Regions from separate parts of the Erwinia sp. LJJL01 genome, predicted to be linked through region 2. Evidence: predicted binding sites of a transcription regulator. Region 2 holds the regulator's gene; each other region holds the start of a gene.
What was found. The regulator LexA, encoded in region 2, represses DNA repair genes until DNA is damaged. The targets are predictions, from matches to a motif close to TNCTGTATGTACATACAGNA.

Region 1 (10,078 bases), on a different replicon from region 2:
GCAATCACCTTGCGCAGATCGTCAACGTAGCCGCTGCGCTCATGGTCCAGCGAATTCCACTCGTTGAACACGCGGGCGATGATCATGCGCTTGCCAAATCCTTCCGGGCGGTTAGTGATATGCTCCCCCGACAGGCTGCGAAAAATGCCATCGACGCGCTCGGAGAAGAATTTTTGACGGGAGAAAAGGAGTTCATGCAGCGTGGCCCTGACGGTGGCTTCGTCAAAATCCGGCGCTTTCATCTCACTGATCTGGTCGTTCCACTCGTTCCTTCGTTCGTTGGGCATGTATTCGTAAACGTCAGTCAGCGCCAGCGCGCTGGCCCAGTATTCCGCATTCAGCGAGGCAACCGCCCCTTGCAGCTCGAAAATTTTTTCCACGGGCATTATGTAGCCCCGCTGGCCGTGGTGATTGCCCCTGATAAAGTAGCTGACGGCCTGAGCATTCACCCCTTCACTGACCACGTCAGCAATATTTGTCAGCGTTGAGCGCATCTGCGTATAGCAGCTGACCAGGTTATCGACCAGGTCAGCCGACACGGGCGCAAAAAACACGTCGCCGACAAGTTCCCCCGCCGGATTTACGCTGTCATTGCCGTTAAAAGTGGATGATTCTTGAGTTTTCTGTGCTGCGAGGTTGACGTTGTGCTGTGACATGTTTGTTCTCCCGTTGTGGTGATAAGTGATGATTCTTTGAGATCCAGCGCCGCAGAGAGCAGAACGACCACTCGGGGATAAGGCGGGATGCAGGGGAAACGGCAAGGCCGCAGCCCGAAGGGATCGGGAGCAGCCGTTAAGCGGGAGCGGCCCTTGCATCGCGTCCCCCGCGTGGGAAATTTCTGCGCGGCGGGGGAACTCAGCAGAACATCAGTCATGCCGGGAGTGAACGGGGCACGCCCCCGGGACGGCGTTAACGCCGTCCGGTCCTCAGCGGCCACGTCAGTGGCCAGTGAAAGGCGCCGGCAGCGGCCGGCTGCGGGGGTTGGCCTGGACTTTGCCATCAGACCCTAGCCGCCAGGCACGAAACGCGTCCTTTTGCGGTTCGGCGGAGACTGGCGACCGCGAGCGGACGCCCTGGCGAAGTAGGGCTCGACGACCCGCCCGGAACGGGTGGCGAGCAGAAGGGGGCCAGATTCAGTGGGTAAGCGCCTTTGTCGTTCCACAGCTGCTATCACCGACAGGCAAAAAGCAGCGTGGCGAACGTGCTAAACAGCGTCCTGCAGGAAGGCAGCACGACAACACTGATGGGCAGAAATAATGGGGGAATTCGGGATCGCAGACGGGTTCAGAAGGTTCTGTGGCGCGGCGAAGTGAAAAGCGAAGTGGAAGCAGTGAAAGAAGAGGAATGCGTTAATGAAGCCGCCCGGAGGCGGCGTCACCCGTTACACGTCACTCAGCGGCTGATTGTGACCTGGGAGTGAATCGTGGTCTTAACAGACCACCCGTCACTTCCGGGATGCATCACACTCAGGGCCAGGAGAAGCGCAATCAGTACAGTAGATTGTCGGTTCATCGTCGTTCCCACAAGAACCCGCTCCTGATGGCCGCACCGGCAGAACATCAGGTTACTGACAACAAGGAGTAGTTGTCTGTGAAGCGGGGATTAGCATTGGCCGTTCCAGCATCACCGGTTCCAGGCTGAGAATCCTGGCGGTACGACCGTAAAAATCACAAAATAGAATCGCAGAATAGTAAGGCTGTTTTTTTGCGCCCTAAAAACCATGCAAACAAAATTGTTGAATCTGCATAATGTGCACGTATACTCATTTTCAGGAGTAGTTGTCTGTGAAGCGATCGCAAAATCGCTTTCAGCGCCTGGAATACTTCAGCCTGAGAACCGGAGTTTTCCCAAGAGAGGCATTTCCTGAACAGTGATGCCACTCTTTTACAAGAAACCGCTTAATTGCGGTTTTTTTTGTTTCTGCGCTTTAACCCCTACCACCTGAAATCACTGAAAAAATCAGCCTTCCGTTCTGTACGCCTATCCTAGATATAGTGCTTCTGAGATGCAACCATACAACATATAGGATTTTCAGATTTCGTAGTCCACCCCGCCCGCAGCCCTTATAAACCGGGGCTTTGGTTAGATCGAAAACTTTATCAGACAATGAAAAAGCCCGCAGCTTTTGGCTGGCCAGCATAAGCTATCACCTGACGTGTTGACCTTCCAGACTTACAAGATTACCCGCCCCTGTATTCTTGATACCTTCGTGCTGAAAGAAGCCTGACGGCCTGCTGCCCCGAAAAGTAACGCACAAAAGGTGTCACCCCCCGTTCACAATTTTCCTGTTGATTACCCGCATCTGCCGGGAACGCTTCACGGCTCCTGACGCGAATACATCAGGAAGCAGGTTACTCACGTTCATGATCCCTATAGAATTTACCTCCCCGCAGTCAGGGGAAAACGTCCCGGGGACAGATTACCGGGCAGATCATCAATCAGTGGAGGTTAAGCCTATGGCTTACGAGAATCCGGAACAATTTTCAGGAGATAAAATCGATGACAGGAGTAAAACACGACGACGACGCTAGTCTGGCCATCGGTCAGGAATCCAGCCCGGAGCAGTCCGCTCGGGACACCGTGACGCTTGTAAAAATCAACGCGCTGACAGACACAGTGCTGAGATCATGCAGCAGTCCCCTTCCTGCAGGCAGCAGTATGTATCGACTGCAGGAGGGCGAACATGGCGGTAACAGCGCCTTTTTCAATCGTAACGGCTCGGATACGCGTTACGGACTGTCGGACGGAGAGAACGGGACGATGTACGCGGCCGTTCAGCCCCGCACTGCGATGAAAGAGGTGTTTCAGAAGAGCAAGGGCATGACCGAGTCCGATCTTGAACGCTACGTCATGGGTAGCCTGGTGACAGAGAGAGATCAGGCTACTGCAGACGTCACAGCTGGTCATGAAAACGGACGTCACGCTCCATGAGCTGACCACCGCATCCAGACAGGTGACGCAGGCGCTGGCAACGCAGGCGCACGCGGCGGGACTTAACGGCATCGAGTTCGCGTCCAACGTGACCACAGAAACGTGTTACGCGCTCTGGCATGATGCCCCCGGCGGCAGCGGCATGGCCAGGACGCAGGCTCAGGTCCGTCTCAGCGAGTTTGAGCATCAGGGCAGAGACGCGGCGGAAATTATGACGTACGAACTGGGCATTCCGGTAGAAGAGTAAAACGTACTAAAGGGGGGCACCGCCCCCCTTCATTATGCCGCGTCCTGCTTCCCGTACAGGCGGGCAAGGCGGTGAATTTCCGCCATAAGAACCGCATCCGGCCCCTCTTTGAGCAGCCCGGCCACGGTGTATGTACGCCCTGCAGGCTTCAGGCCATTAAGCGGCGTGGTGCGCTCTTCCAGGAAGAACGAGTATTGCATGCGGTCGCTCATTCCCTGCAGCTGCGCCAGCAGCTCCGGCACACCTTTCAGCACGCCGTTTTCAGAGACATCGGCATCACCGGTGAACTGGAAGACCGGGTAACAGAATTCGCCGTCCATATTCAGCGCCAGCAGCTTGTGCGCGTCCTTCTTGTTCTTAACGGTGACTTTTGAGCAACCCAGCTGTTCAGCCGTTTCAGCGGAGGTATACGCCCCCCCGTCCTGTTCAACGGTCTGCAGGAATTTTGCCTTACTCACCTTACGGCGGAGCAGTTTCTTCTTTTCAGGCGTCATGGCGTTCAGCGCCCGCTGCTGCATGAACTGAACGATAGCGTCTATGGCAAACAGCGCATCGGTCTGCCCCATAGTATTCTGAGTGACGGACGTTGAACCGGCACGCATATCCTGCGCCAGTTCTTCCGCAAAGCTTTCCAGGCGAAGCGCCGCAGCCTGATTATCCGGGTATTTCTGAACGTGGTGTTTTTCCTGAACGGTGTTCATGAGAAACCTCCTTAACGATTACACTTAATACATAGTAATTGAAATCGTTAACATGCACAAGAAATACACACTGCACTAAAGGTAAGAGCAAAAAAGCCGCCCCGAAGGACGGCTATAAACTTTGATGTTTTACCGGGTTCGCACCCGATTCCGGAGCCTTAGCGGAACCAGTTGATAAGCTGCAATGCTGCCGCAGCAAAGTTAAGTATTACTATCACTGGCTCTAACATAACACGCACCTCCATCTATGTGGTGCGTGGCTAAGAACCAGTCCCCCGGCCTTTAAGTTCGTCTCCTTTGTTCTGTTCTTTTCTATGTTCAGAAGGGGCATCACCACGACACCGCCCCAGCCATACGCATAGCCATCCCAGTTAAGGCGGCGTGCCGATGATGCAGGATCAGATAAGGAAAAATGAGGAGAGACAGGCGGAGATGCTGTCCACAAAATGCGTGGATAACTCGCCCTGAGCGCTGTGGATAAAGCAGAGTCTCCACAGGAGACCCGCCCTGTACGCCGAGTCGGTAACGCACCCCACAGATGATTAAAAATCAACCACCTTATTATCAACTCCGCGTCGGACTCAGCGTGCGCAGGAGACGCACCGGGCGCTGCAGGCAATGCGGCAAGCGCCGCGACCAAGTCGCAGATTTTAGCCTGATTCGACTTCCAGCCTGTGGTTCGGCTAACCACCGGGGCAGCGTATTGTAAATCACTGGCAAAATTATTCTTTGCGATATACTGTATATAAATACAGTATTATTGGAATCTATTATGCCGCTGATTTTCCTCACTCCACCGTCTTTGCCCACAGAGACACTCCAAATCCCCCTCTTTGGAGGAACCTGCCCTGCTGGGTTTCCAAGCCCGGCTCAGGATTACGTCGAGGAGATGCTCGACCTGAATGACCTGTGCATACGCCACCGCAGCAGCACGTATTTTGTCAGAGCCTCTGGTCATAGCATGACTGACGCCGGCATAAAGGATGGAGACCTTCTCGTCGTCGACAAGTCGGAGAAGCCCGCTCACGGAGACATCGTGATTGCCGCCGTGGATGGGGAGTTCACCGTCAAAGTTCTGCAGCTTCGCCCCTGTCTGGCACTGCAACCGATGAACACCTCATTCTCCACTATCTACCCGGAACCGGACGCGCTGGAAATATTCGGTGTGGTGACCTGGTTTCTTCACGCCACACGGGGGTAAACCATGTTTGCGCTGGCTGACGTCAACAGTTTCTATGCGTCCTGCGAAAAGGTGTTCCGACCGGATTTGAAAGACAAACCTGTTATCGTTTTGAGTAACAACGATGGATGTGTGATCGCAAGATCGGTAGAAAGTAAAACACTGGGCATCAAAATGGGCCAACCCTGGTTCCAGATAAAATCGCAGTCCTACAGCTCACAACTACATGTATTCTCATCAAATTACTCGCTCTACCACGACATGAGCCAGCGCGTCATGTCGGCACTTGAAGAGCTTTCCCCCGCCGTGGAGCAGTACAGTATTGATGAGATGTTTCTTGGGATTACCGGCATAGACCGGGTGATGGCATTCGAGGATTTTGGCCGTCAGGTTCGGGCTCGTGTAAAAGCAGTCACCGGCCTTACGGTGGGTGTCGGAATGGGACCGACAAAAACACTGGCAAAGTCGGCGCAATGGGCGGGCAAAGAATGGCCTCAGTTCAGGGGAGTACTGGCACTGACCACGGGAAATCCTGCACGCACGGAAAAACTGCTGTCTCACCAGCCCGTTGAGGAGGTCTGGGGCGTTGGGCACCGGCTCAGCAAGCAACTGAACGCCATGGGTATCATCAGCGCACTCGACCTGGCGCGCAGCAACCCTGCCTTTATCAGGAAGCATTTCAGCGTTGTGCTTGAGCGAACGGTGCGCGAACTGGCCGGTGAGTCATGTATTGCGCTGGAAGAAGTCCCACCAACGAAACAGCAGATCGTCTGCAGCCGCAGCTTTGGTGAACGGGTCACCACGCTTGAAAATATGCGTCAGGCTGTCTGCAAACATGCGGAGCGTGCGGCGGAAAAATTACGCCAGGAAGGCCAGTATTGTCAGCATATTTCCGCCTTTATTAAAACCTCACCCTTCGCCCAGGGCGAACCCTACTACGGCAACGTGGCAGGGGAAAAGCTGACGGTGGCCACTCAGGATACCCGGGACATTATTGCGGCGGCCATGCGGGGTCTCGAACATATCTGGCGCGATGGACACCGCTATGCAAAGGCCGGTGTGATGCTGGGTGATTTCAGTTCGGGCTCAATGGCCCAGCTGGCATTGTTTGACAATTCCCCTCCCCGTCCTGCCAGTGCTCAGCTGATGTCCGTTCTGGACAAGGTCAATAATTCGGGACTGGGTAGATTGTGGTTTGCCGGTCAGGGCACTGCCCCGGAATGGCAGATGAAACGTGAGATGCTTTCACCTGCATGGACAACCCGCTGGAAAGACATTCCAGTCGCCAGACTTTAGCTGGAATTGGCGTGCAAAAAAACCATTCGGATGATGAAAAGCATGGAGATTTCACCCTGAAATTCTTTGATGAAAATATTTATATTCAATAAGTTAGGTATGAAATTTGGGTGGAGAGTTTTCTCAAAAATGAAGCATGAAAAATGTTGATAGCAGGTTTGATATCCAGGTAATGGCGGTTTCCTCTGGAGATTTCACCTTGAAATTTCCAGAGAAAAAACCAATTAATCATATAGTTAGGCATGAAAAACAGATGGAGAACAAATCATTTTTCAAGATGATCAGAGAGTATTTTCTCAAGCGCCTCGTCTATTGCGGTCTGAAGCTCGGGAGAAAGTCTGTTAAATTCATAGCTGAACATCCGGCCTTTTGTTTTCTTTCGCGCGTAACGGTTTTTATCTTCGAACTTCCAGATTGCCGTAGTGACCGTTTTGTCTTTGACCGATGAAGAGCCTATAACCAACGCCTCTTTTCGAATTTCCGCGATGAGTTTGTTCTTTACCTCATCATCAGCAAGTGATGAATCATCGCAGATGCCCCTGAAAACCTCACTAAGGTTTGATATCAACTCAGATAATTCAATCCCTTTAACGGACAGGATCTCCTCAATGCTCAGCAGTGACTTATAATCAGCAAACGAAAGCATGGCCTGCACCGGGAAGACTGATATAAGTTCCAGGGGAACGCTTGCTGCCTGAAGTGCTCTTGTAACAGTGGCCTGGGACAGATTTTCAGCTTCTGCAATGTCCTTCTGGGACATACCGCTATTCTTCAAGGTCTGCAGTCTCAACCCAACCTCACGAAGGTTATGTTCTCGAGCAGTCTGAATATCTTTTGCCAGTGCACGTGCTTCAGCCGGCGTCAGGTTCTCATCAGTAGTCAGAACATCCAGCCCGCATTTGCTGAGAATCGCTGATGCGCGGCGACGTGAGCCATCAAGGATCTCAATAACGTCATTTTTTCTGACGCCAATAGCCGGGAAAAACTGCTGTAACCTGATGGTCCGGGTAATGTCTTTGAGCGATTCAGCGGTCAGTGCTGACTGGTCGCGACCATTATTTTCAAGCACCACAAATGTAGTTCGTTCAACATCAGGCGCAGATACCCTGATAAGCGTAAAACGCACTTTTCTGCCAGAGGTCAGAGTAAATATTTGCTGGAACTCTTCAGCAGATGGTTCGCTTTTAAGAACAGGTGAGTTGAATGTGCGTCCAATAGTAGGTCGTGATTTACTCATACAATACCTCAGTTAACCCGGATAAATTCAAGACGGTCAAAGGCTGCCTTTGCAAAATCTTCTGCCGCCGCGCGTGCGTTTTTAAGGGCCTCACTGCTTCCAACATAGGTTGAAGGGTTAGCAGAAATCACCGTATCAAACGACTCTCCGCATCTTTCAAACCCATCGAGGCGGGGTAAAGCAGCATCAAGCATGTCGCCACCGAAAATTTCTTTTGCGAGGCTGTGACACATTTTATGGTCGGCTTTATTAGACAACTTCGACATAAATCCAATGTTTGCCAGAAGACGACATTCACATCCTGATGACTCAATAATGCTGACCAGTTCTGGCAATCTGGTGAGATATTTAAGCGTTGAGTGGAAGTCCACCTGAGCTGGCGGGACCGGTGTCATAAGAACATCAGCAGCTGCTATGGCATTGTTCAGGAAAGCATCAAGATGAGGACCGCTGTCTATGAAAATGAAATCATAATCGTGCTCAAGCTTTTCAACGATGTTTTGTCTTAATACAGCATGCGGGTTCTGTCCTGGAAGATGTTCAAGGCACAGCTGTTCCCATCCTGATGCAATGAAAGCATCGTCAATTGAAGCGGGTAACACATCCACGCCAGGAACAACCGAAGGCACAATGAACTCTTCAATCAGTTCTTCCCGACTGACGTTCTGTAGCATTGCCTGCGCGGATGTTGTGTCAACCATGCCCACGGCGCGAGTATGATTCAGAAACATGGTGGCAGAAGACTGCGGATCGAGGTCAACCACAAGAATTCGTAAATCTTCGTGCAGAAGGTGAGGGTGAGCGCGCATAGCGTGCGCGAGGGACACTGTTGATACAGTTTTGGATACACCGCCCTTCAGATTGCCGATAAATACGGTCAGTGCCTCCGAATGACGATCCCGGTACTTGGGTACGCCGCGGTGATGATAAATATCGATAATATTCTGAATGGTCATGGCATATTTTGTAGACGAACCCGCCGAACGTTTATCAAAAACATAACCATTTTCTTCCATCTCACTCACTGCATAATCAACGTTAGCCCGGGTAAGCTTTGGCAGCTTGGACAGTGCAGCTTTAGCATAAACCTGAAAGTATCTGTCTTCACTGAATTCCTGTTTCTGAGCTTGTATCTGGTCTGTTAAGGCCGTAAGCATCTTTCCTGCGCGAACCGCTATCTTTTCAGCCTGATGTGATTCAGTACTCATTGAATATCCTTTTATGTAGGAAATTACCATAAAATCAATAATCCTGCATATGAATCTAAAAATCAACATTTGCTTATAAATATTGCATGAGGATGATTCCTCAGCGTGCTGAAAGGCTGAGGGTAAGACAGCTGGGTTTAAATAATGAACCTGAGACAGAACCATAATGGTTTATGGTTCTGTCTCAGGTTGAACAAGCCGAAGGCGCGTTAGTCTCCGGGGAGGCGTATTTATCCACATATACAGCTCATATTTTTAAGAGATCTTTTTATATTGTTTTTAAACCTTTTTAGCCGGCTCTCAGCCCAGAGCTGACGCGGCCTGTAAAGAAGTTAACGTGACAAAATGCCCTGATGCTGTGACAGACTGCCCTCAAAACCGGGTTAAGCTGAGACAATTCGCCCTCAACAGTGTGACAAATTGCCCTTAACTATCTTTAAAAACATAGAGTTATTGACAAGTTTATGACAGCGTGACAACCTTAAAACTTGTCACGACACCGGAGCAAATGACACCCGATGACCACTGAAATACTACTGGCCGATAAACCCAGAAAAGTGGGTCAGCGCATCGTGCAGTCAAATGAACTGACGGAGGCCGCTTACAGTTTGTCTCGTGATCAGAAACGCATGCTCTATTTGTTTGTTGACCAGATCCGCAGAACTGAAACCCCAGGTAGCGAAGATTTCCACGACGGTAAGTGCGAAATTGCCGTAGCCCACTATGCAAAAACCTTCGGGCTGACCTCTGCAGAAGCAAGTAAAGATATTCGTAACGCCCTGAAGAATTTTGTCGGTAAAGAAGTCGTGTTTTACCGGCCAGAAGAGGATAAGGGAGATGAAAAGGGCTACGAGTCTTTTCCCTGGTTTATCAAACGTTCGCACAGCCCTGCACGAGGTCTCTACAGCGTTCATCTGAACCCGTATCTGATCCCTTACTTTGTCGGATTGCAGAACCGTTTTACCCAGTTCCGCCTGGGAGAAACCCGCGAGATAACCAGTCCCTATGCTATGCGACTCTACGAGTCTCTTTGTCAGTACCGGGGCGACAAGACATACGGTACCGTCATACTGGGTATTGAATGGATGATTGAGCGCTATCAGTTGCCACAGAGTTATACCCGCATGCCCGATTTTCGACGCAGATTCCTGATCCCGGTAGTCGAAGAAATCAATCGCCGCACTCCGTTAACGGTAAGCTATATCGAAAAGAAATCAGGACGACTGACCACCCACATCATCTTTTCATTTACCGAAGTGTGACATCCGGCACTCAGTT
Region 2 (10,078 bases):
GTTCGCAACTTACGCCAAGTGGGATGAGAAGTGGGGCTACGCCACGGCGGACGATACCGGCTTCACCTCCGGCACCGCCTACAACGATACCAGCGCCAAAACCTTCAGCCGCGGAAACGATGACGAAGTCACCTTCGGCGTGCAGATGGAAGCCTGGTGGTAACCCCTGCCTGACCGCATGTTTTACCCCGATGTTGCATTGCCTGGCGGCATCGGGGTTGTCCGTTTGAGGAACCTAAAATGAAAAAAAATCTGCTGTCTCTCTGCCTGATCGCCGCGTTTGGCCTCGGTGCAGCCCCGCTGTCGCAGGCGGAAACCTTCACTTCTCCGACTAACGTGGCGGTGGCACCGAGCATCCCGGCGGACGCGCTTCAGCGCCTCTCCTGGCTGCCGATGACGCCGCCTGTCTCGAACGATATCCAGCTGAACGCCTCGTCGCAGTCGCTCAACCAGGGCGAAATCACCGGCCCGGTTGCCGCCGTGACGCTGCCCGCCGATCGCGGCTCGCTGGAGATTACCCTCACCAGCGTGGTGAAAGACAAGCGCGTGTACGTGCCGAACGTGCTGGTGCTGGATGAGCAGAAACGCCCGGCGGCCTTCTATCCCGGTAGCTACTTCCCGTATGAAAAACCTGGCGTGGTGTCAATGGACAGGCTGGAGGGAACGCTGAAGCTCACCCCGGCGCTGGGCCAGAAGCAGATCTATCTGCTGATCTACACCACCCGTCAGGACCTGACCACCACCACCCAGCTGAAAAATCCAGCAAAAGCCTACGCGGAAGGGGTGGGTAATGCAGTGCCGTCAATCCCCGATCCGGTGGCGACTCACGTCAGCGATGGCCTGATCAAGCTAAAGGTTAAGGCGGAGCAGGGTAGCGGCAACATTATGATAGGCCAGGTGTTTAACCAGCCTGAACCGCAGCCGGTGGTGGTTGGCGGCAGCGCACCTGCCAGCGCTCCGGCTCCGGCGGCGTCAGCGCCTGCAGCCAAAGGCGAACCGATGCTCAGCGATACCGAAAGCTACTTCAACCAGGGCATCCGCCAGGCGGCGAAAGCGGGCGATATCGACAAAGCCCTGCGCCTGATGAATGAGGCTGAGCGTTTAGGCTCCACCTCAGCGCGCAAAACCTTTATCAGCAGTGTGAAAGGCAAGGGCTAAGCTCTGCCCCGCCATGGGCTGCAAGCCCATGGCGGGGGACGGCGTGAAACCCCGCACTGCTGTTGTGGCGGGATGACTGGTGCGCTGCGTTATCGGGCGCACTTTTTTTCACGCTTTTTCCTGACAAAATTCCTCACTTTTACCGCGCTTTAATAGGTTTGCCCCCGGGGTGTGCGATACACTCAGGCATCAAACGTTTTACGGAGAAGTGTTATGGCTGATAACGCGCTGTCGCTGTTGCGCGCGATCAACTGGCTACCGAACTCATCACCCCTGCTAACCGCCCCCCTGCTCGACTGGCTGATGGAAGTTGATTCCATGACCCGCCGCTTTGAGCGTCACTGCCAGTGCGTGACGGTTAATCTGCTGCGTGAAGGGTTTGTTGGCGCTGAGGAAGCGGGAGAGGATGCGGCGCTGCTGCCGGATGAGTCTCAATACTGGCTGCGGGAAATCGAGCTGTGTGGCGATGGCGTGCCGTGGCTGGTGGCGCGCACCCTGGTGCCGGAATCGACCCTCAACGGCCCGGAGCAAAAGCTCCAGCAGCTCGGCACTGTCCCGCTCGGGCGCTATCTGTTTGCCACCTCGACCCTGACGCGTGATTTTATTGACGTTGGCCACAGTGCGGAACTGTGGGGGCGGCGCTCGCGCCTGCGGCTGGCGGGCAAACCACTGCTGTTAACCGAACTGTTTTTACCGCCTTCACCGCTCTACGCCAGCCTGGAGGCCAAGTAGCATGGAGAGAACGTTGCCAATGAGTAAGCTGTCGGCATATAGCCGCCTGATGCGCATCGATAAACCGATTGGCTCGCTGCTGCTGTTGTGGCCAACGCTGTGGGCGTTGTGGCTGTCCGGCATGCAGATGCCGCCACTCAATGTGCTGCTGGTGTTCGTGCTGGGCGTATTCTTTATGCGCGCCGCGGGCTGCGTGGTGAATGACTTTGCCGACCGTAAAATCGACGGCCACGTTAAGCGCACGCGCGGGCGCCCGCTGCCGAGCGGCGCGGTCAGCAGTAAAGAGGCCAAAGTGTTGTTTGCCGTGCTGGTGCTTATCTCCTTTGCGCTGGTGCTGACCATGAACCGCCTGACTATCTGGCTGTCATTTGGTGGCCTGGCGCTGGCGTGGATGTACCCGTTTATGAAGCGCCATACCCATCTGCCGCAGGTGGTGCTCGGTGCGGCGTTTGGCTGGTCGATCCCGATGGGCTGGGCGGCAGTGAGCGGCAGCGTGCCGCTGAACTGCTGGCTGCTGTTCCTCGCCAATATCTGCTGGACCGTGGCCTACGACACGCAGTATGCGATGGTCGACCGCGATGACGACCTGAAGATCGGCGTGAAATCGACGGCAATCCTGTTTGGGCGCTTCGACAATTTGATTAACGGCGTGCTGCAGCTGGCGGCGCTGGGCCTGCTGGCGCTGGTTGGCATGCGTAGCGGGCTGGGCAGTGCCTTCTACTGGTCGATGCTGGTGGCGGCGGGGTTGTTTGTTTATCAACAGAAGCTGACCGCCCATCGCCAGCGCGAGCTGTGCTTCAAGGCGTTTCTCAATAATAACTGGGTAGGCTTCACGCTGTTCGTCGGCGTGGTGCTGGGCATCTGGCAGTAGCGGGTCGGGCATGCCCGACCCCTACACGGATCGGGTGCCCGTGAATCGTAGGGGCCGATCTTCTGTTTCGATCGGCCCGTAGTGATGCCCGCGCAATAAAAAAGGTCGACCGGAAAAAAGGTCGACCTCTACGCATATCGGGTGCCCGTAGATCCTGTTCTCAGTCGGGCGCGACCGCGCTCTCAATCGTCATCCGGACTTCCTGAGTGATCAGCTCGGCCAGCAGCTGATAAACCTGCTGCGTGCGCTCGACCTGGGCGTCGCCAGAATCACTGATATAGCCCTCATCACGCAGCGTCAGCACCAGTGAAGTAAACACCGCTTTATCAAAGAACTCCGGCGCGTTAATCCCGTGCAGCACCGACAGGCGCTGGGCCATGGTGCGGCTCTCTTTCTCCAGCGTACCGCGATTGATTGCCGGGTTAGCGCTGAGGATAGAGAAGGTAATCGCGTAACGCTGCAGGGTTTCACGGACGCCAGCCGCCAGCAGCTGCAGCGTGCGGAAACGACCCGGGCTCAGGCGCAGCGTGCTTTCATCGGCATTCAGCAGCCCCTGGCGCGCCATCTCCGCGATCAGCGCATCCAGCACCGCAGGCAGTTCTGCAATATCCCAGCGCAGGAACAGCTCGGCCTTCAGCATCGGATAAACCACGCTCACCTGGCGCAGCAGCCCGGCGCGGTCGATCTCGCGGTGCTGCATCAGAATCGCAGCAATCAGCGACGGCAGGACCAGCATGTGATGAATGTTGTTGCGGTAATAGGTCATCAGCACCGCCTGCTCGCGCGGCAGAATGACAATCTCACCGATGCTGTCCTGCTCCAGCTCGAACTTATTCATGCTCAGCGCATGTTCCAGCAGCGCTTCCGGCGTCATATCCGGCACGGTGGAGTCCGGCGAATAGGGCACGTTGCGCAGCAGTTGGGTATAGCAGTCGAGCTGTTCAGTCAGCTGTTCACGCGTCATCGAACGCTGGCGTGAGGCCAGCAGCGCGGTGACGCACAGGTTCATGGCATTAGCGGCACCGGCGTTGTTGATGCGCACCATCACTTTCTGGGCGATATCGTTGACGGCCGGGGTCAGCCACGCCGGGCGCTGGGCTTCAATAGGGTCGATCGCGTCACGCCACTCCGGCACCTGCTGGTTAAGGTAGGAGACCAGCGGCAGCGGCTCACCGAAGTTGACGTAGCCCTGACCGAGGTTGCGCAGCTTACGCAGCCCGCGCACCATCGACATAAAGCCCTCTTTCTCTTTCGTCGCACCGCGCAGCTCTTTGGCGTAAGTACCCACTTCCATCACGTGCTCGTAACCGATGTAGATGGGCACCAGGGTAATTGGGCGATTACCGCCGCGCAGCATCGCCTGAATGGTCATCGACAGCGTGCCGGTTTTCGGGTCGAGCAGGCGACCGGTACGTGAACGGCCCCCCTCAACGAAATACTCCACCGAATAGCCGCGGGTAAACAGCTCGCCGAGATATTCGCGGAACACCGTGGAGTAGAGCTTGTTGCCCTTGAAGGTGCGGCGAATAAAGAACGCACCCAGGCGGCGGAAGATCGGACCGGCTGGCCAGAAGTTCAGGTTGATACCGGCAGCGATATGCGGCGGCACCAGACCCTGGTGATACAGTACGTAAGAGAGCAGCAGGTAGTCCATATGGCTGCGATGGCAGGGGACGTAAACAATTTCATGCCCGTCCTGCGCCAGCTGGCGCACGCGCTCGCCGCCATTAACGTTGATGCCCTGATACAGCTTGCTCCAGGTCCAGCCCATGATGCGGTCGGTGAGGCGAATCGCCTCGTAGGAGAAGTCGGCAGCAATCTCTTCCATCAGCTCAACGGCGTTCTGCTGGGCTTTCTCATGGGAAATTTTCTTGCTGCGCGCTTCATCCTCCACCGCCTTGGCGATAGCTTTCGACTGCAGCAGCTTATTGAACAGGTCCTGACGCACCGGCAGGCGTGGCCCGACGGCAGCCAGACGCTGGCGGGCAAAGTGCATCCGCGCCACGCGGGCCAGCTTCTGGGCAATAATCTTGTCGGTGCCGTGCTCGGTGGCCATATGGCGTAAAGAGACCATCGGCGAGAAGCGCACAAAGCTGTCGCGGCCCAGCCACAGCACCGCAAAGAATTTCTGAATGCCGTTCAGCATCCGCAGATGCGGCTGTGCATCGCCCTGAACCTCGCGGCCCGGCGAGCGCCCGAACATCACCGATACCGGCACCATCTGCACATCCAGGTCCGGATGGCTGCGGTGCAGGTCGAGATATTCATGGAACAGCTTGACTGACTCAAGGTTCGGCACGAAATAGGGGAATACGCGTGGGCCATCATGGATAAACACATGACGTGGCAAAACGGCCCCGTCTATCTCCAGCGGTTCCAGCGGATCGGGGAGATCCTGCTTGCGGCACTGCTCTCGCAGTGCAAGGAGATCGGCCTTTGAATCATAAGGCAGTACATACATAATAGGGCGCGACGTATCCAGCCCGAGCTCGGCAACCGGCTCAGCGGGGATCGCCTTGCTTTTTACCAGGAATTTAACTGGTAGATTCAATAAGTTATAATATAAATTACGCCAACCTGACATAGACAACATGAAGCCTCTTGTTAGCAAAGCGCCGCAAGCATACCAGAAAGCGCCAACAGATTCTGTGGTGTTGCAAAATGTGCGCCACCCAGACATTGACGCTCAACATCGTAAAGGGTTCCCTGATTATGGCAAGTAACGTCACCGGATTGACTCGGATTATAAAAGCTGCGGGCTATTCCTGGAAAGGTTTACGCGCGGCATGGCAGCATGAAGCGGCATTTCGTCAGGAGGCTATCGCCGCTATTGTTGCCATTGTTGTTGCTCTGTGGCTCGACGTGGACGCCATCACTCGTGTTCTGCTGGTCGGCTCCGTGGTGCTGGTGATTATCGTTGAGGTGCTCAATAGCGCCGTTGAAGCGGTCGTCGACCGCATCGGCAGTGAAATTCACCCGCTGGCAGGCCGGGCGAAAGATATGGGTTCGGCAGCCGTATTGCTGACGATTTTGCTGGCTGTTTTTGTCTGGATTATGCTGTTAGTGCCGCATTTGCGATGAGTTTTCCAAAATTTGCAACAAACTGAATTTTGACCAACTTTAGGTTTTCATCGCGCAAATACCTGTATATACTCACAGTCGACTGTATAAACAACCAGGGGGCGGGATGAAAGCACTAACGGCAAGGCAGCAGCAGGTTTACGACCTGATTCGCGACCACATTAACCAGACCGGCATGCCGCCGACACGGGCAGAGATTGCTACGCAGCTCGGTTTCCGTTCCCCGAATGCCGCTGAAGAACACCTCAAAGCGTTGGCGCGTAAAGGCGTGATTGAGATTGTTTCAGGCGCTTCACGCGGTATCCGCCTGATGATGGAAGAAGAAGACGGTCTTCCGCTGATTGGTCGCGTCGCCGCAGGTGAACCGCTGCTGGCTGAGCAACATATCGAAGGCCACTACAAAGTGGACCCTGACCTGTTTAAACCGGGCGCCGATTTCCTGCTGCGCGTCAGCGGAATGTCGATGAGAGATATCGGCATTATGGATGGTGACCTGCTGGCGGTACATAAAACTGAAGATGTGCGTAACGGCCAGGTGGTGGTTGCCCGTATCGATGATGAAGTGACCGTTAAGCGCCTGAAGCGCCAGGGTAACACCGTGCATCTGCTGCCGGAAAACCCGGAATTCCAGCCTATCGTGGTTGACCTGCGTAACCAGACGCTGACCATCGAAGGTCTGGCCGTCGGCGTGATCCGCAACGGCAACTGGCTGTAGCAGTTACTCCCTCTAAGCGGGTCGGTCATGACCGACCCCGACTAAATCCAGATACCGACCCCTGTGAAATCCTGGTAACGCACCATGCGACTCCTCACTACAGCTGATAAACACCTCTGGCGGCTGGCGCTGCCGATGATCCTCTCCAATATCACCGTGCCGCTGCTAGGCCTGGTGGATACCGCCGTGATTGGCCATCTCGATAGCCCGGTTTACCTGGGCGGCGTTGCGGTCGGTACTACCGTTACCAGCTTCCTGTTTATGCTGCTGCTGTTCCTGCGTATGAGCACCACCGGGCTGACCGCGCAGGCATTTGGCGCGCAGGACAAACCTGCGCTGGCGCGCGCGCTAATGCAGCCGCTGCTGCTGGCACTGCTCGCCGGGCTGCTGTTCATCATCCTGAAAACGCCGCTCACTCAGCTGGCGCTCAGTCTGACCGGCGGCAGCGAGGCGGTGCTGCACCAGGCGGCGCTGTTTATGCAGATCCGCTGGCTCAGCGCCCCGGCAACGCTGGCTAACCTGGTGCTGCTCGGCTGGCTGCTGGGCGTGCAGTATGCGCGTGCGCCGGTGATCCTGCTGGTGGTCGGTAACCTGGTGAATATTCTGCTCGACCTGTGGTTCGTTATCGGCCTGGGGTGGGGCGTGCAGGGCGCGGCGGCGGCCACCGCTATTGCGGAGTACGTCAGCTTTATTGTCGGGCTGCTGCTGGTGTGGCGGGTGATGGTACTGCGCGGCCTGTCGCTGCGCCTATTACTCAATGCCTGGCGCGGAAACCTGGGGCGCCTGCTGCGACTTAATCGCGACATCATGCTGCGCTCGCTGCTGCTGCAAATCTGCTTCGCCTCGCTGACCCTCTTAGGGGCGCGGCTCGGCAGCGATGTGGTGGCGGTCAATGCAGTGCTGCTGATGTTCCTGACTTTTACCGCCTATGCCCTCGACGGCTTTGCCTATGCGGTGGAAGCCTGCGCCGGCGAAGCCTACGGCGCCAGCAACAGCCAGCGCCTGCTCAGCGTCTGGCACGCTGCCTGCCGCCAGTCGGTGGTGGTAGCCATCGCCTTCTCGTTACTCTATGCGCTGTGTGGCGAGCAGATAGTCGCGTTGCTGACCTCGCTACAGCCGCTGCAGCAGCTGGCCCATCGCTATCTTTGGTGGCAGGTTGTGATGCCGTTGGCGGGAGTGGGATGCTATCTGCTGGACGGGATGTTTATTGGCGCCACGCGCGCCAGCGAGATGCGTAACGGCATGGCGATAGCCGCGGTCGGTTTTGCCTTAACCCTGTGCAGCGTTCCCTGGTTGGGTAATCATGGGCTGTGGCTGGCAATGACCGTGTTCCTGCTGCTGCGCGGCCTGACGCTGTGGATTATCTGGCGCAGGCACTGGCGCAACGGCACCTGGTTTGCTCACTGAAACATTTGTTTACGTCTTCCGCCGCTGCGCTACCTCTATGATGTATTAGGGTTTTTCTCTGCTTTATGGCTTTTTTGTCAGGGGTTGTCGCAACGAGAACCCATTTCTCTACTACAATTATCTCTACGTTAAGCACTTGACCAGATATTTGACTGGTATCTAAGTGGAATTCTTAACCATAAAAGCTGTTTTAACCCAAGGTAGAGGAAACACATCATGAATAAAGACGAAGCCGGCGGTAACTGGAAACAGTTTAAAGGTAAAGTGAAAGAGCAATGGGGCAAGCTGACGGATGACGACCTGACCGTGGTTGAAGGTAAACGCGATCAGTTGGTCGGCAAAATCCAGGAGCGCTACGGCTATCAGAAAGATCAGGCCGAAAAAGAGCTTAAAGACTGGGAAACCCGTAACGATCATCGCTGGTAAGCGACGAACGACAGTAAGTATTAGCTCCTACCCAGGCACATGGAATGTGCCATCCCCCAATAATTCCCGCAAAAAATTTATCAACGCCCGCGCTTTTTACTCTGCACGCTATGATCGTGCTGGCACGCATCCTGATGGGTGCAGGCTTCAATCTCACCACACTCCTGACAAAATCCGTGCGCTTCAATCACACTATGCCCAAGGGTAAAACCTGACTTCAGGGCCAAAGATTTCAAGATATCTTCCACGCCATCCGCATGCTGTTCGCGAACGAGACCGCAGCGATCGCAAATCAACATCGCTGAGGTGTGCGAGGGCTCTTCAAAATGGTGGCAGACCACGTAGCTATTGGTTGACTCGACGCGGTGGATAAAACCCTGCTCCAGCAGGAAGTCCAGCGCCCGATAAATGGTCGGGGGTTTTGCCTGGGGTTCAGAGACGCGCAGCAGGTCCAGCAGGTCATAGGCGCTGATAGCCCCATTCTGTTCGCTCATCAGGCGCAGCACTTCAAGGCGCTGTGGCGTAAGACGCACGCTACGCTGCTGGCAAATCACTTCAGCCTGCGTCAGGATTTTTTCTGCACTGGTAATATTCATGGATCCCCCTCAGGCAAGATAGGATGTTATTTTATCACGTCTGCCACAAAACGCCGAGTTTGCCATTTTAACCTGCCGACCCTGCATTAATGACTGGTATTGCCGATAAGCTAAGCTGATAAAGAACGTTTAATCAGTGGCGGCTTAACGATCAGGTCCAGATTTTTTTTGATTAACACAACTAATCTGATTTGCAGCGCTTAGCGTTTATGTCTACCTTTTTTATAGGGCCGGATGCGTTTTTACCGCGAAGTCACAGTGTAAAAATGCTCAACTGTTAGCGTGTTAACAGATTAATAAAATGGCAATGACCTGAAAAGCCCACTCATTTTCTCTCAATTCACAGCAATGAAATGCTGCCTGTATGTTCATCATTCAGGTATGACGGTTGTGCGCGCGTTTTCGCATTCGCTTTTACATTTTCTATGGTGGATTCTGGGTAAATGGCTAATACATTCAAAAAGTTGATCGGGGTTTCCCGGCCTGTGGTGTTACCCGCTCTGTTTCTGGCGCCTTTCAGCGTGATGGCCGCCGGCAACTATTTCGACGCCCGCAACGATGCGATGGGCGGCACCGGCGTGGCCTCTTCAACCTACGGATCTGCGGTGCTGGCTAACCCAGCCCTGATGACCAAAGCGCAGCCGGAGGATAAGGTCAGTATCATCCTGCCTGCGGCCGGTGCGCAGATCAGTGATAACGATAAACTGATCGACAAAGTTGACGATCTGACCAACTCCGTCGACGGTTATCGTGACCTGCTGAATAACTTCGTCTTCCCCACCGATATTCCGCGTATCCAGGCCGCGGCGGGCGATTTAGCTAACCGGCTGGAGGATATTCGCGGTGAGAAAGCCTGGGGGCAGGCCGGTGCGGCATTTGCCGTGACGGTGCCGAATGATGTGCTGACCTTTGCCCTGGTGACCAAAGCCTACGGAACAGCCTCAGTCAGTAGTGAAATCAGCCAGAGCGATATCGACAACCTGAACGCGGTCGCCGGGGGAGGCTTGCCATCATCGCTGGATCTCACTTCCGTCGGGCTGGGCCGCGGGGCCATCGTCTATGATTTCGGCGTGGCAATGGCGCATGAATTTG
Region 3 (10,078 bases), 710 kb from region 2:
GCGCTGGAGCCGCTGGCACAGGCGCTGCGTGATGATGCCGAGCTGCGCGTGGCGGTGGGTGGGCTGAAGCACCGCTTCTACTGCCATGCCGAAGCGCTGCTGCACGGGGATGTGCACAGTGGTTCGATCTTCGTGGCAGAAGGGCGCCTCAAGGTGATTGATGCCGAGTTCGGCTTCTACGGCCCGATGGGCTTTGATATCGGCAGCGCGCTGGGCAATCTGCTTATCAGCTACTGCGCGGCCCCTGGCCTGCTGGCCCCGCGTGAAGCGGCCGCTGCGCGTGAAAATCGGCTGAAAGACGTGCGTGAAGTGTGGCTGAGCTTTGCCGGGCGCTTCCTGGCGCTGGCGGCGGAGAAGAGCCGTGACCGCGCGCTGGCCGTCCCGGGGTATGCGCAGGCGTTCCTCGATAAAGTGTGGCGTGACACCATTGGCTACTGTGGCACCGAAGTGATCCGCCGTACCGTCGGCATGTCGCAGGTGGCGGATATTAAGCAGATTAGCGATGAAGGGATGCGCGTCGAGTGCGTGCGTCAGGCGATCACGCTGGGCCGTAGCCTGATCCTGCTGGCTGACCACGTGGCGGATATTGATGCGCTGATTGCGCGCATTCGCCAGAACGGGTAATGCAAATAGACGGGGCGACCAGATGGTCGCCCCGTTTAATTACGCCGCTTCAATCTTTCGCTGCGGCTGCTCCTCTTTCACCGGCTGGGTTGCCAGCGCATCGGCAGCAAACTCATCGACGTTAATCGAACGCAGGCGGCTGGCTTCGGCGCGGATCAGCACGTCGGCCTCCTCCTGAGTCACCCATCCTTTCTCTAATCCTTCGGCCGCCAGTGCATCAAGGCGGGTAAAGGAGAGGTGTTTTTTCTGCTGTTTACACAGGCGGTCATGGATAACTTCCGCCGCCATCACATGCTGCAGCGCCTCTTCCAGCTGGCCTGCCGGATTATGCTCGCTCGGCGTCAGATACTGACCGCGACCGAGGCGGCTACGGGTGGCGGAAGGAATTTGCAGAATGCGTGCCAGCTGGTGATCGAGACGGTCCGACGGCGCCCGGCAGTGGCGCCCGGTCGGGAACACCACCACGCGCATCAGTCCGGCCACCAGGCGGTTAGGGAAGTTACGCAGCAGGTCGTCAATCGCCCCTTCTGCCTGATTCAGCGCATCCTGCACGCCCCAGTGCAGCAGCGGCAGATCGGCTTCGTTACGGCCCTCATCCTCATAGCGTTTCAGCGCGGCAGAGGCCAGATAAAGCTGGCTCAGCACATCGCCCAGGCGCGCCGAGATCCGTTCGCGGCGTTTCAGGCTACCGCCCAGCACCGACATCGACACATCCGACAGCAGGGCGAGGTTGGCGCTGATGCGGTTAAGATGCTGATAGTAGCGGCGCGTAGCGTCACGGGTTGGCGTGGCGCTGGTCAGGCCGCCGGTCAGGCCCAGCCAGAAGCTGCGCATTTTGTTGCTGCCGACGTGGCCGATATGGCTGAACAGCGCCTTATCAAAGGCCACCACGTTGTTGCTCTGCGCCGCAGCCATCTCGTCCAGCACGTAAGGATGGCAGCGAATCGCCCCCTGGCCGAAGATAATCATGCTGCGGGTCAGAATGTTGGCGCCTTCCACGGTAATGGCAATCGGTGCGCCCTGATAAGCGCGGGCGAGGAAGTTGCTGTTACCGAGCATAATGCCTTTACCGCCAGCAATATCCATCGCATCGACGATTGCCCGCTGGCCGCGGTGGGTACAGTGATATTTCACGATGGCCGACAGCACCGCCGGTTTTTCGCCGAGCATAATCCCACTGGTGATCAATGAGGCAGCAGCATCCATCACGTAAGCATTACCGGCAATGCGCGCCAGCGGCTCTTCAATCCCTTCCATCTTGCCAATCGGCAGGCGGAACTGACGGCGAATATGGGAGTAAGCCCCAATCGCCATCGCAATGCTTTTCAGGCTGCCGGTGGAGTTCGACGGCAGGGTGATACCGCGCCCGACGGACAGGCACTCAACCAGCATGCGCCAGCCCTGACCCGCCATTGACGGCCCGCCGATAATAAAATCGATGGGGACAAAGATATCCTGACCGCGCGTCGGGCCGTTCTGGAACGGCACGTTAAGCGGGAAGTGGCGCTGGCCAATTTCGACGCCTGGCGTCTGGGTTGGGATCAGCGCACAGGTGATACCCAGTTCAACCGTATCCCCCAGCAGGCGCTCCGGATCCGAGAGTTTAAACGCCAGGCCGAGCACGGTGGCGATAGGCGCGAGGGTGATATAGCGTTTATTCCAGGTCAGGCGCATACCCAGCACCTGTTGACCCTGCCAGTCACCCATGCACACTACGCCAACGTCCGGGATAGCACCGGCATCAGAACCCGCTTCCGGGCTGGTCAGGGCAAAGCAGGGGATCTCCTGACCGCGTGCCAGGCGTGGCAGATAGTGATCTTTCTGCTGTTCGGTGCCGTAGTGCTGCAGCAGCTCGCCTGGGCCAAGGGAGTTTGGCACGCCGACGGTAATCGCCAGGATACCGGAAACCCCGGCCAGCTTTTGCAGCACCCGCGCCTGAGCGTAAGCCGAGAACTCCAGCCCGCCGTACTCTTTCTTGATGATCATCGCGAAGAAGCGGTGCTGCTTCAGGTAAGCCCACAGCTCCGGCGGCAGGTCGGCCATTTCGTGAGTGATCTGGAAATCATTCGCCATGCGGCAGGCTTCTTCCACCGGGCCATCGATAAATGCCTGCTCTTCCGCCGTCAGCTTAGGTTGCGGATAGTTATGCAGTTTTTTCCAGTCCGGCGCGCCGCGGAACAGATCGCCTTCCCACCAGGTGGTCCCGGCGTCGATGGCTTCTTTCTCCGTGCGTGACATTGGCGGCATCACTTTCTGGAAGGTTTTTAGCGTCGGTTTGCTAAACAGCGCACGGCGCATCGGCAGGAGATTGAACGGCAGCAGGATAAGCGCCAGTGGCAGCAGCAGCCACAGGCTCCACAGCCCGGAAAAACCGAGAGCTGCGGTCCATATCAGCAGGATAGCGCTACCTGCCAGCAGGTTGACGCGGTGATAAAATAGCGCGCCGATCAGTACGATCGTCGCCACAATGCTGAGAACCATCATAACGTGTGCTCCGTAAGTAGTAAGAGGTCCGACCTGTTGGTTATATGTTTAGATTATCATCACTGCGGCCGCAATCTGTTTACATAATAATTACAACCTGGCTCACAAAGCGGCGGCACAAAGCGTTAATCCCCCAGGCTGTCGGGGAGATCGCTTCCCGCTTAACGGGCAACTTGATAAACTCCGGCGGTAACTCTTTCCTAAAAAGGACATCCCCTATGTACCAGGACCTCATTCGCGCCGAGCTGAACGAAGCGGCAGACACGCTGAATAAATTTCTAAGCGAAGATGCAAATATCGAGTCGATTCAGCGTGCGGCGGTTTTACTGGCTGACTCATTCAAAGCGGGCGGGAAAGTGCTCTCCTGCGGTAACGGCGGTTCCCACTGTGACGCGATGCACTTCGCCGAAGAGCTGACCGGCCGCTACCGCGAAAACCGTCCGGGCTACCCGGCGATCGCCATTTCAGATGTCAGCCACCTCTCCTGCGTCAGCAACGATTTTGGCTACGATTTTGTCTTCTCGCGCTATGTTGAAGCGGTAGGGCGCGCGGGGGATGTACTGCTGGGGATCTCCACTTCCGGCAACTCGGCCAACATCATCAAAGCGGTTGAAGCGGCGCGTGCGCAGGGGATGAAAGTGATCACCCTGACCGGTAAAGATGGCGGTAAAATGGACGGCGTGGCCGACGTAGAAATCCGCGTACCGCACTTTGGCTATGCCGACCGCATTCAGGAGATCCACATTAAGGTGATTCATATCCTGATGCTGTTGATCGAAAAAGAGATGGTCAAATAATCCTCGTTATCTTTCACGCCGCCAGTGCGTGGGCTGCTCTCGCGAACCCCGGTTACTTACTGATGTAAGCTTCCGGGGATTCACTTGCTTGCCGCCTGCCTGCAGCGCGAAATAGTGAGGGGATTGGGTCTGCTTCTAATTTTCACTGAGGTAATTCTATGTGCGAACTGCTCGGGATGAGCGCCAATGTCCCGACGGACATCTGTTTTAGCTTTACCGGGCTGGTGCAGCGCGGGGGGGAACGGGTCCGCATAAAGATGGCTGGGGCATTACCTTTTATGAAGGAAAGGGCTGCCGCACATTTAAAGATCCACAGCCCAGCTTCCAGTCGCCGATTGCGCGCCTGGTGCAGGAGTACCCGATAAAATCCTGTTCGGTCGTGGCGCATATTCGCCAGGCCAACCGCGGGGAAGTGTCGCTGGAAAACACCCATCCGTTTACCCGTGAGCTGTGGGGCCGCAACTGGACCTATGCCCACAACGGGCAGCTGAAGGGGTATAAAAACCTCGATACCGGCCCCCATCGTCCGATTGGTGAAACCGACAGTGAACTGGCATTCTGCTGGCTACTGCACAAGCTGACCACGCGCTATCCGCGCACGCCAGGCAACTGGCCGGCGGTATTCCGCTATATCGCCGAACTGGCGGGTGAACTGCGTGGGAAGGGGGTATTTAATATGCTGCTGTCGGACGGGCGCTATCTGATGGCGTTCTGCTCGACCAATCTGTTCTGGATCACCCGGCGCGCGCCGTTTGGCAAAGCCAAGCTGCTGGATCAGGATGTGGAGATTGATTTTCAGAAGCAGACCACACCGAACGATGTGGTCACCGTGGTCGCCACCCAGCCGCTAACGGCGAATGAAACCTGGCACAAGATTGCGCCAGGCGAGTGGGCGTTATTTTGCCTGGGTGAGCGCGAGCGCTGAGTCAGGTGCCGTTGTGCCGTTCGACATTGGGCGGCTCAACACATATTTGCCATCGCTGACGCTGACAAACGGCGGCTGCTTCGTCTGCACGAACTGCGCATATCCCGGCTGTAGCTGTTTCCAGAAATTGTAATAGGTTGAGTAGCGGTGGCGCTGCATATTACTTTCCGTCATGCGGAATGGATAGATGCTCACCTCAACACGCGGCTGGCCATTGCGCAGTGCGGCTTCCACATAGTGATAAATCTCATCCATATAGGCATCGGTCATGGCATAGCAGCCAATCGACACGCAGTTGCCGTGGATCATCAGATATTTCCCCTGATAACCCTGCTGACGATCGTACTCGTTCGGGAAACCGACGTTAATTGCCCGGTAGAAGCGGCTATCAGGCTTCAGCTGGGAGAGCCCCACGCTGTAGAAACCTTCCGGGCTTTTGAAGTCACCCTGCACGCGTTTTGGCCCAAGGCCGCCGGAGAAATTACAGATGCGATAACTGTTGAGCAGGCGATATTCGTTGCCGATCTTGCCGTAAAGCTCAAGCGTGCGCTCTTCTTTGAAAATTTGCAGATACACGGGGGTGCCGAGTAATTGTTTCTTTAACTCTTTGCTTACCGGCGCCAGAGGGGTAACCGCATCGGGTACGCTGGCGAAGACAACGGCTGGCAGAAAAATCATCGCAAACAGCAGTGCGATTTTGCCCATTCTGTTTCCCTTGAAAAGTAGGGGTGGAAAGCAACGCCGGAAGGCGTCTGTTAACTGACAATATAGGACGAATCCACTATCGCTGCGTCACATTAGCATTGTCTATTTTTTTAGCAAGATAGTGAAGGATAAAAAGCGGCAATTTAGTGATGACCGACGTTTATGCGCTGCATTGAACTCTGCAAAATTGACTGTATACTTATCCAGTATCGTCGGAGGGGGGTTATGCGTAAAATTATTCACGTGGATATGGACTGCTTTTTCGCCGCAGTGGAAATGCGCGATAATCCGTCCCTGCGCGACATTCCCATCGCCATTGGCGGCAGCGAAAAACAGCGCGGCGTGATCAGCACCGCGAACTACCCGGCACGTAAATATGGCGTACACAGCGCGATGTCCACTGCGATGGCGCTGAAGCTCTGCCCCCACCTGACGGTGATCCCCGGCCGCTATGAAGCTTATAAAGAAGCCAGCGCGCATATTCGCGACATCTTCTCACGTTTTACCCCGCTGATTGAGCCGCTGTCGCTGGATGAAGCCTATCTCGATGTCTCCGACAGTGTGCACTGCCACGGCTCCGCCACCCTGATCGCCCGCCAGATCCGCGACACTATTCAGCAGGAGCTTAATCTCACCGCTTCGGCAGGCGTGGCGCCGGTCAAGTTTCTGGCTAAAATCGCCTCCGATTTAAACAAGCCCAACGGCCAGTTTGTCATCACCCCCGATGAAATGGCGCCGTTCCTGCTGACGCTGCCGCTGGCAAAGATCCCAGGCGTGGGGAAAGTCACCGCGCGCAAGCTGGAGGAGCTGGGGCTGACGACCTGCGGCGACGTGCAAAAAACCGATCTGACGCTGCTTTTGAAGCGCTTCGGTAAGTTCGGGCGCGTACTGTGGGAGCGCTGCAACGGTATTGACGAGCGCGAAGTGGTCACCGAGCGCCAGCGTAAATCCCTCGGCGTGGAGCGCACGCTGTCGCAGGATATCCACGACTGGGAAGACTGCCTGGAGATTATCGACCGCTTATACGACGAGCTGGAAAGGCGCTTGAGCAATATTCGCCCGGATCGGCAGATTGCTCGCCAGGGCGTCAAGCTGAAGTTCAATGATTTCCAGCTGACCACCCAGGAGCACGTCTGGCCGGAACTGAATAAAGCCGATTTGATTGCGATAGCGCGCAAAAGCTGGGATGAACGGCGCGGCGGGCGCGGAGTCAGGCTGGTGGGGCTGCATGTCACCATGCTGGATCCGCAGATTGAGCGGCAGCTGTTGCTGGGGTTGTAAAAAGAAACTCGGGCCGATCGAAAAAAATGGTCGGTCCTGAAAACACGGGCCGATCGAAAAAAATGATCGGCCTTGAAAACACGGGCCGATCGAAAAAAATGATCGGCCCCTACAGTAGGGGCGGACCCTCTTTTTCGGTCCGCCCGATGCGCCGGGTTATTTAACCGGAATCGCCTGCAGTAACGCGGTCAGCAGCTGCCAGTACAGGCCAACGCTCTTAATATGTACCTGCTCATCCGGCGAGTGTGGCCCGGTAATGGTTGGCCCAATCGACACCATATCCATCTGCGGGTACGGCTCTTTAAACAGCCCGCACTCCAGGCCGGCGTGGATCACCTGAATATTCGGCGTTTTATCAAACAGCTTTTCATAGGTTTCACGCACCAGCGCCATCACTGGTGAGGTGGCATCCGGCTGCCAGCCAGGGTAGCTGCCTTTCGCCAGCGTTTTAGCACCGGCCAGTTCGCCGAGCGCAGTTAGCATTTCCACCACGTAATCCTTGCCGCTGTCGATCAGCGAGCGGATCAGGCAGTTGATTTTCGCTTCATTACCGTCAAAGCTCACCACGCCGACGTTCAGCGAGGTTTCCACCACGCCTTTCATCACGTCAGAGTTGCGGATCACCCCGTTCGGCGTGGCGTTCAGCAGGGCAATAAAGGCATCGCGGCTGCTGGCGTTTAACGCCTGCCCGGTGCTGGCAACGTCTTCCGTCACGATGGTGATATTTTTCTCTTTCAGGCTCAGCTCGTTTTGCAGCGTCAGCAGGTAGCCCGCCGCCAGCGATTTCAGCTTGTCGACCTGCTCCGGCGCAACGGCCAGGGTGGCAAAAGCTTCACGCGGGATGGCGTTACGCAGCGTGCCGCCGGTGAAGTCCACCAGCCGCAGGTCGAGATCCTTGGCGTGAGTAAACAGGAAGCGCGCCAGCAATTTGTTGGCATTACCCAAACCGACGTGAATATCACAGCCGGAGTGGCCGCCTTTCAGACCTTTTAGGGTGAGCTTCAGCGTCTGGAAACCTGAAGGGATAGCTTCACGGCTCAGGGGCAGGGTGCTGGTAAAGTCGATACCGCCGGCGCAGCCCATATAGATCTCACCTTCCTCTTCGGAGTCGGTGTTGATCAGAATATCGGCCTGCAGCCAGCCAGCCTTGAGGCCGAATGCACCGGCCATGCCGGTCTCTTCGGTCATGGTTAGCAGCACTTCCAGCGGTCCATGCTGCAGGCTGTTATCGGCCAGCACGGCCAGCGCAGACGCCATGCCGATGCCGTTATCCGCGCCCAGCGTGGTGCCGCGCGCTTTCACCCACTCACCATCGACCCATGGCTGAATCGGATCTTTGGTGAAGTCATGTACCGTGTCGTTATTTTTCTGCGGCACCATGTCAAGGTGCGCCTGCAACGCCACCGGCTGGCGGTTCTCATAACCTGGGGTTGCTGGTTTGCGGATCAGGATGTTGCCAACCTGGTCACGTTCGTTCCACAGACCCTGCTCGCTCGCCCACGACATGATATGGGCAGCCAGCTGCTCTTCATGATAGGAAGGATGCGGAATGGAGCAGATTTTGGCAAAAATATCCCACAGCGGCTGCGGGGATAATTGAGACAATTCAGACACGATAACTCTCCTGTGTCAGCATCACCGACCTGCCGCGCTGGCAGGGGGCATGCAGTGATATCGGTTAGACGATTCCCGCCAGCGGATCCGGCGCGATGGCAAAAGAATATCACCGATTATCGCCTCATGCTTCTTTCGCCCCAGGAAAAAAGGGTCTGGAGGGCCACTGGTGCTGGTTTTTAGCGCCTCAGATCACTATAATTTCGCGCAACCGCTCCCATTGCACAATTTTTAAGCCAGGTTTACTGGTCGGGATTCTTTTATGAGTGAAAAATACGTCGTCACCTGGGACATGCTGCAAATCCATGCCCGTAAACTTGCCCAGCGCCTGCTGCCTGCTGAACAGTGGAAAGGCATTATCGCCGTGAGCCGTGGGGGCCTGGTGCCTGCTGCGCTGCTGGCGCGCGAGCTGTGCATCCGCCATGTGGATACCGTTTGCATCTCCAGTTATGACCACGATAATCAGCGCGAAATGAAAGTGCTGAAGCGTGCCGAAGGCGATGGCGAAGGCTTTATTGTGATTGATGACCTGGTCGACACTGGCGGCACTGCCCAGGCGATCCGCGATATGTACCCGAAAGCGCACTTCGTGACGATTTTCGCCAAGCCTGCCGGTCGTCCACTGGTTGACGACTACATTATCGACATCCCGCAGAACACCTGGATTGAGCAGCCCTGGGACATGGGCGTGGTTTATCTTCCACCGCTGGTTAAAGGCTGATCCCGCCACGCTGGCTCTCTCAGCGCTGCGTGAGATCAAAGTGCGCCCGGTTATGCCGGGCGCATCTGTTTTTACTCTTCGCGTCAATCCCCGGCCTACGGTAGACTAAAACACTACTAGCACGCCGGAGGACCTCCCTGTTATGTCGCCGAAAAATCTCAGCGAAGAACTGTTCAAGCCGCGCTTCAAGCACCCGGAAACTTCATCGCTGGTGCGCCGTCTCGCCCACCATAATCCGCTAAGTATTCACTCCGCGCTGGACGGGGAGAATCATGCTGGCTGGTATCGCATGATTAACCGCCTGCTGTGGAGCTGGCGCGGCATCTCTCCGCAGGAGATTAGCGAAGTGCTGGCGCGCATTGCCGCCAGCAACGTGGAGCATACCGATGACAAACTGCTGGATACGGTGATTGGCTATCGCGGCGGCAACTGGATTTACGAGTGGTCGAAGCAGGGCGCACAGTGGCAGCAGAAAGCCAGCGAGTGCAGCGACGATGCGCAGGCAGGTCAACACTGGCTGCATGCCGCCAACCTCTACAGCGTGGCGGCTTACCCGCATCTTAAAGAGGATGAGCTGGCGGAGCAGGCGCAGCTGCTGGCCAGCCGTGCCTATGAAGAAGCCACCAACCGCTTGTCTGGCGAGCTGAAAGAGCTGGAGTTTGCCATTCCCGGCGGTAGCCCGGTGATCGGCTTCCTGCATATGCCTGCCGATGTGAAAGCGCCGTATCCTACGGTCATCATGTGCGGCAGCCTCGACGCGCTGCAGAGCGACCATTATCGCCTGTTCCATGACTACCTGGCGCCGCGCGGCATTGCGATGCTGACGCTGGATATGCCGTCGGTCGGGTTCTCCGCGAAATGGAAGCTGACGCAGGACTCCAGCTTCCTGCATCAGCAGGTGCTGCGCCAGCTGAATACCGTGCCGTG

Region 1: the regulator LexA is predicted to act here: its motif matches at 4,617-4,636, upstream of umuD (translesion error-prone DNA polymerase V autoproteolytic subunit).
Region 3: the regulator LexA is predicted to act here: its motif matches at 5,725-5,744, upstream of dinB (DNA polymerase IV).

What each region holds. Positions count from the first base shown of each region.
Region 1 is NZ_CP178575.1:29,330-39,407, reverse strand. It holds gene ACLI4M_RS00605 (DUF4942 domain-containing protein) at 1-656, opposite strand, end outside; gene ACLI4M_RS00600 (hypothetical protein) at 2,500-2,931, shown strand; gene ACLI4M_RS00595 (RES family NAD+ phosphorylase) at 2,906-3,178, shown strand; gene ACLI4M_RS00590 (hypothetical protein) at 3,211-3,879, opposite strand; gene umuD (translesion error-prone DNA polymerase V autoproteolytic subunit) at 4,652-5,080, shown strand; gene umuC (translesion error-prone DNA polymerase V subunit UmuC) at 5,084-6,355, shown strand; gene ACLI4M_RS00575 (ParB family protein) at 6,621-7,592, opposite strand; gene ACLI4M_RS00570 (AAA family ATPase) at 7,601-8,800, opposite strand; gene repE (replication initiation protein RepE) at 9,319-10,062, shown strand.
Region 2 is NZ_CP178576.1:2,254,420-2,264,497, forward strand. It holds gene ACLI4M_RS11270 (maltoporin) at 1-163, shown strand, start outside; gene malM (maltose operon protein MalM) at 241-1,158, shown strand; gene ubiC (chorismate lyase) at 1,372-1,890, shown strand; gene ubiA (4-hydroxybenzoate octaprenyltransferase) at 1,892-2,761, shown strand; gene plsB (glycerol-3-phosphate 1-O-acyltransferase PlsB) at 2,922-5,345, opposite strand; gene ACLI4M_RS11295 (diacylglycerol kinase) at 5,474-5,842, shown strand; gene lexA (transcriptional repressor LexA) at 5,949-6,557, shown strand; gene dinF (MATE family efflux transporter DinF) at 6,642-7,964, shown strand; gene ACLI4M_RS11310 (CsbD family protein) at 8,181-8,390, shown strand; gene zur (zinc uptake transcriptional repressor Zur) at 8,471-8,980, opposite strand; gene ACLI4M_RS11320 (conjugal transfer protein TraF) at 9,430-10,078, shown strand, end outside.
Region 3 is NZ_CP178576.1:2,962,868-2,972,945, forward strand. It holds gene mtnK (S-methyl-5-thioribose kinase) at 1-624, shown strand, start outside; gene fadE (acyl-CoA dehydrogenase FadE) at 664-3,108, opposite strand; gene lpcA (D-sedoheptulose 7-phosphate isomerase) at 3,327-3,905, shown strand; partial or broken gene ACLI4M_RS14640 (class II glutamine amidotransferase) at 4,064-4,830, shown strand; gene dpaA (peptidoglycan meso-diaminopimelic acid protein amidase) at 4,801-5,535, opposite strand; gene dinB (DNA polymerase IV) at 5,761-6,816, shown strand; gene pepD (beta-Ala-His dipeptidase) at 6,973-8,430, opposite strand; gene gpt (xanthine phosphoribosyltransferase) at 8,693-9,151, shown strand; gene frsA (esterase FrsA) at 9,294-10,078, shown strand, end outside.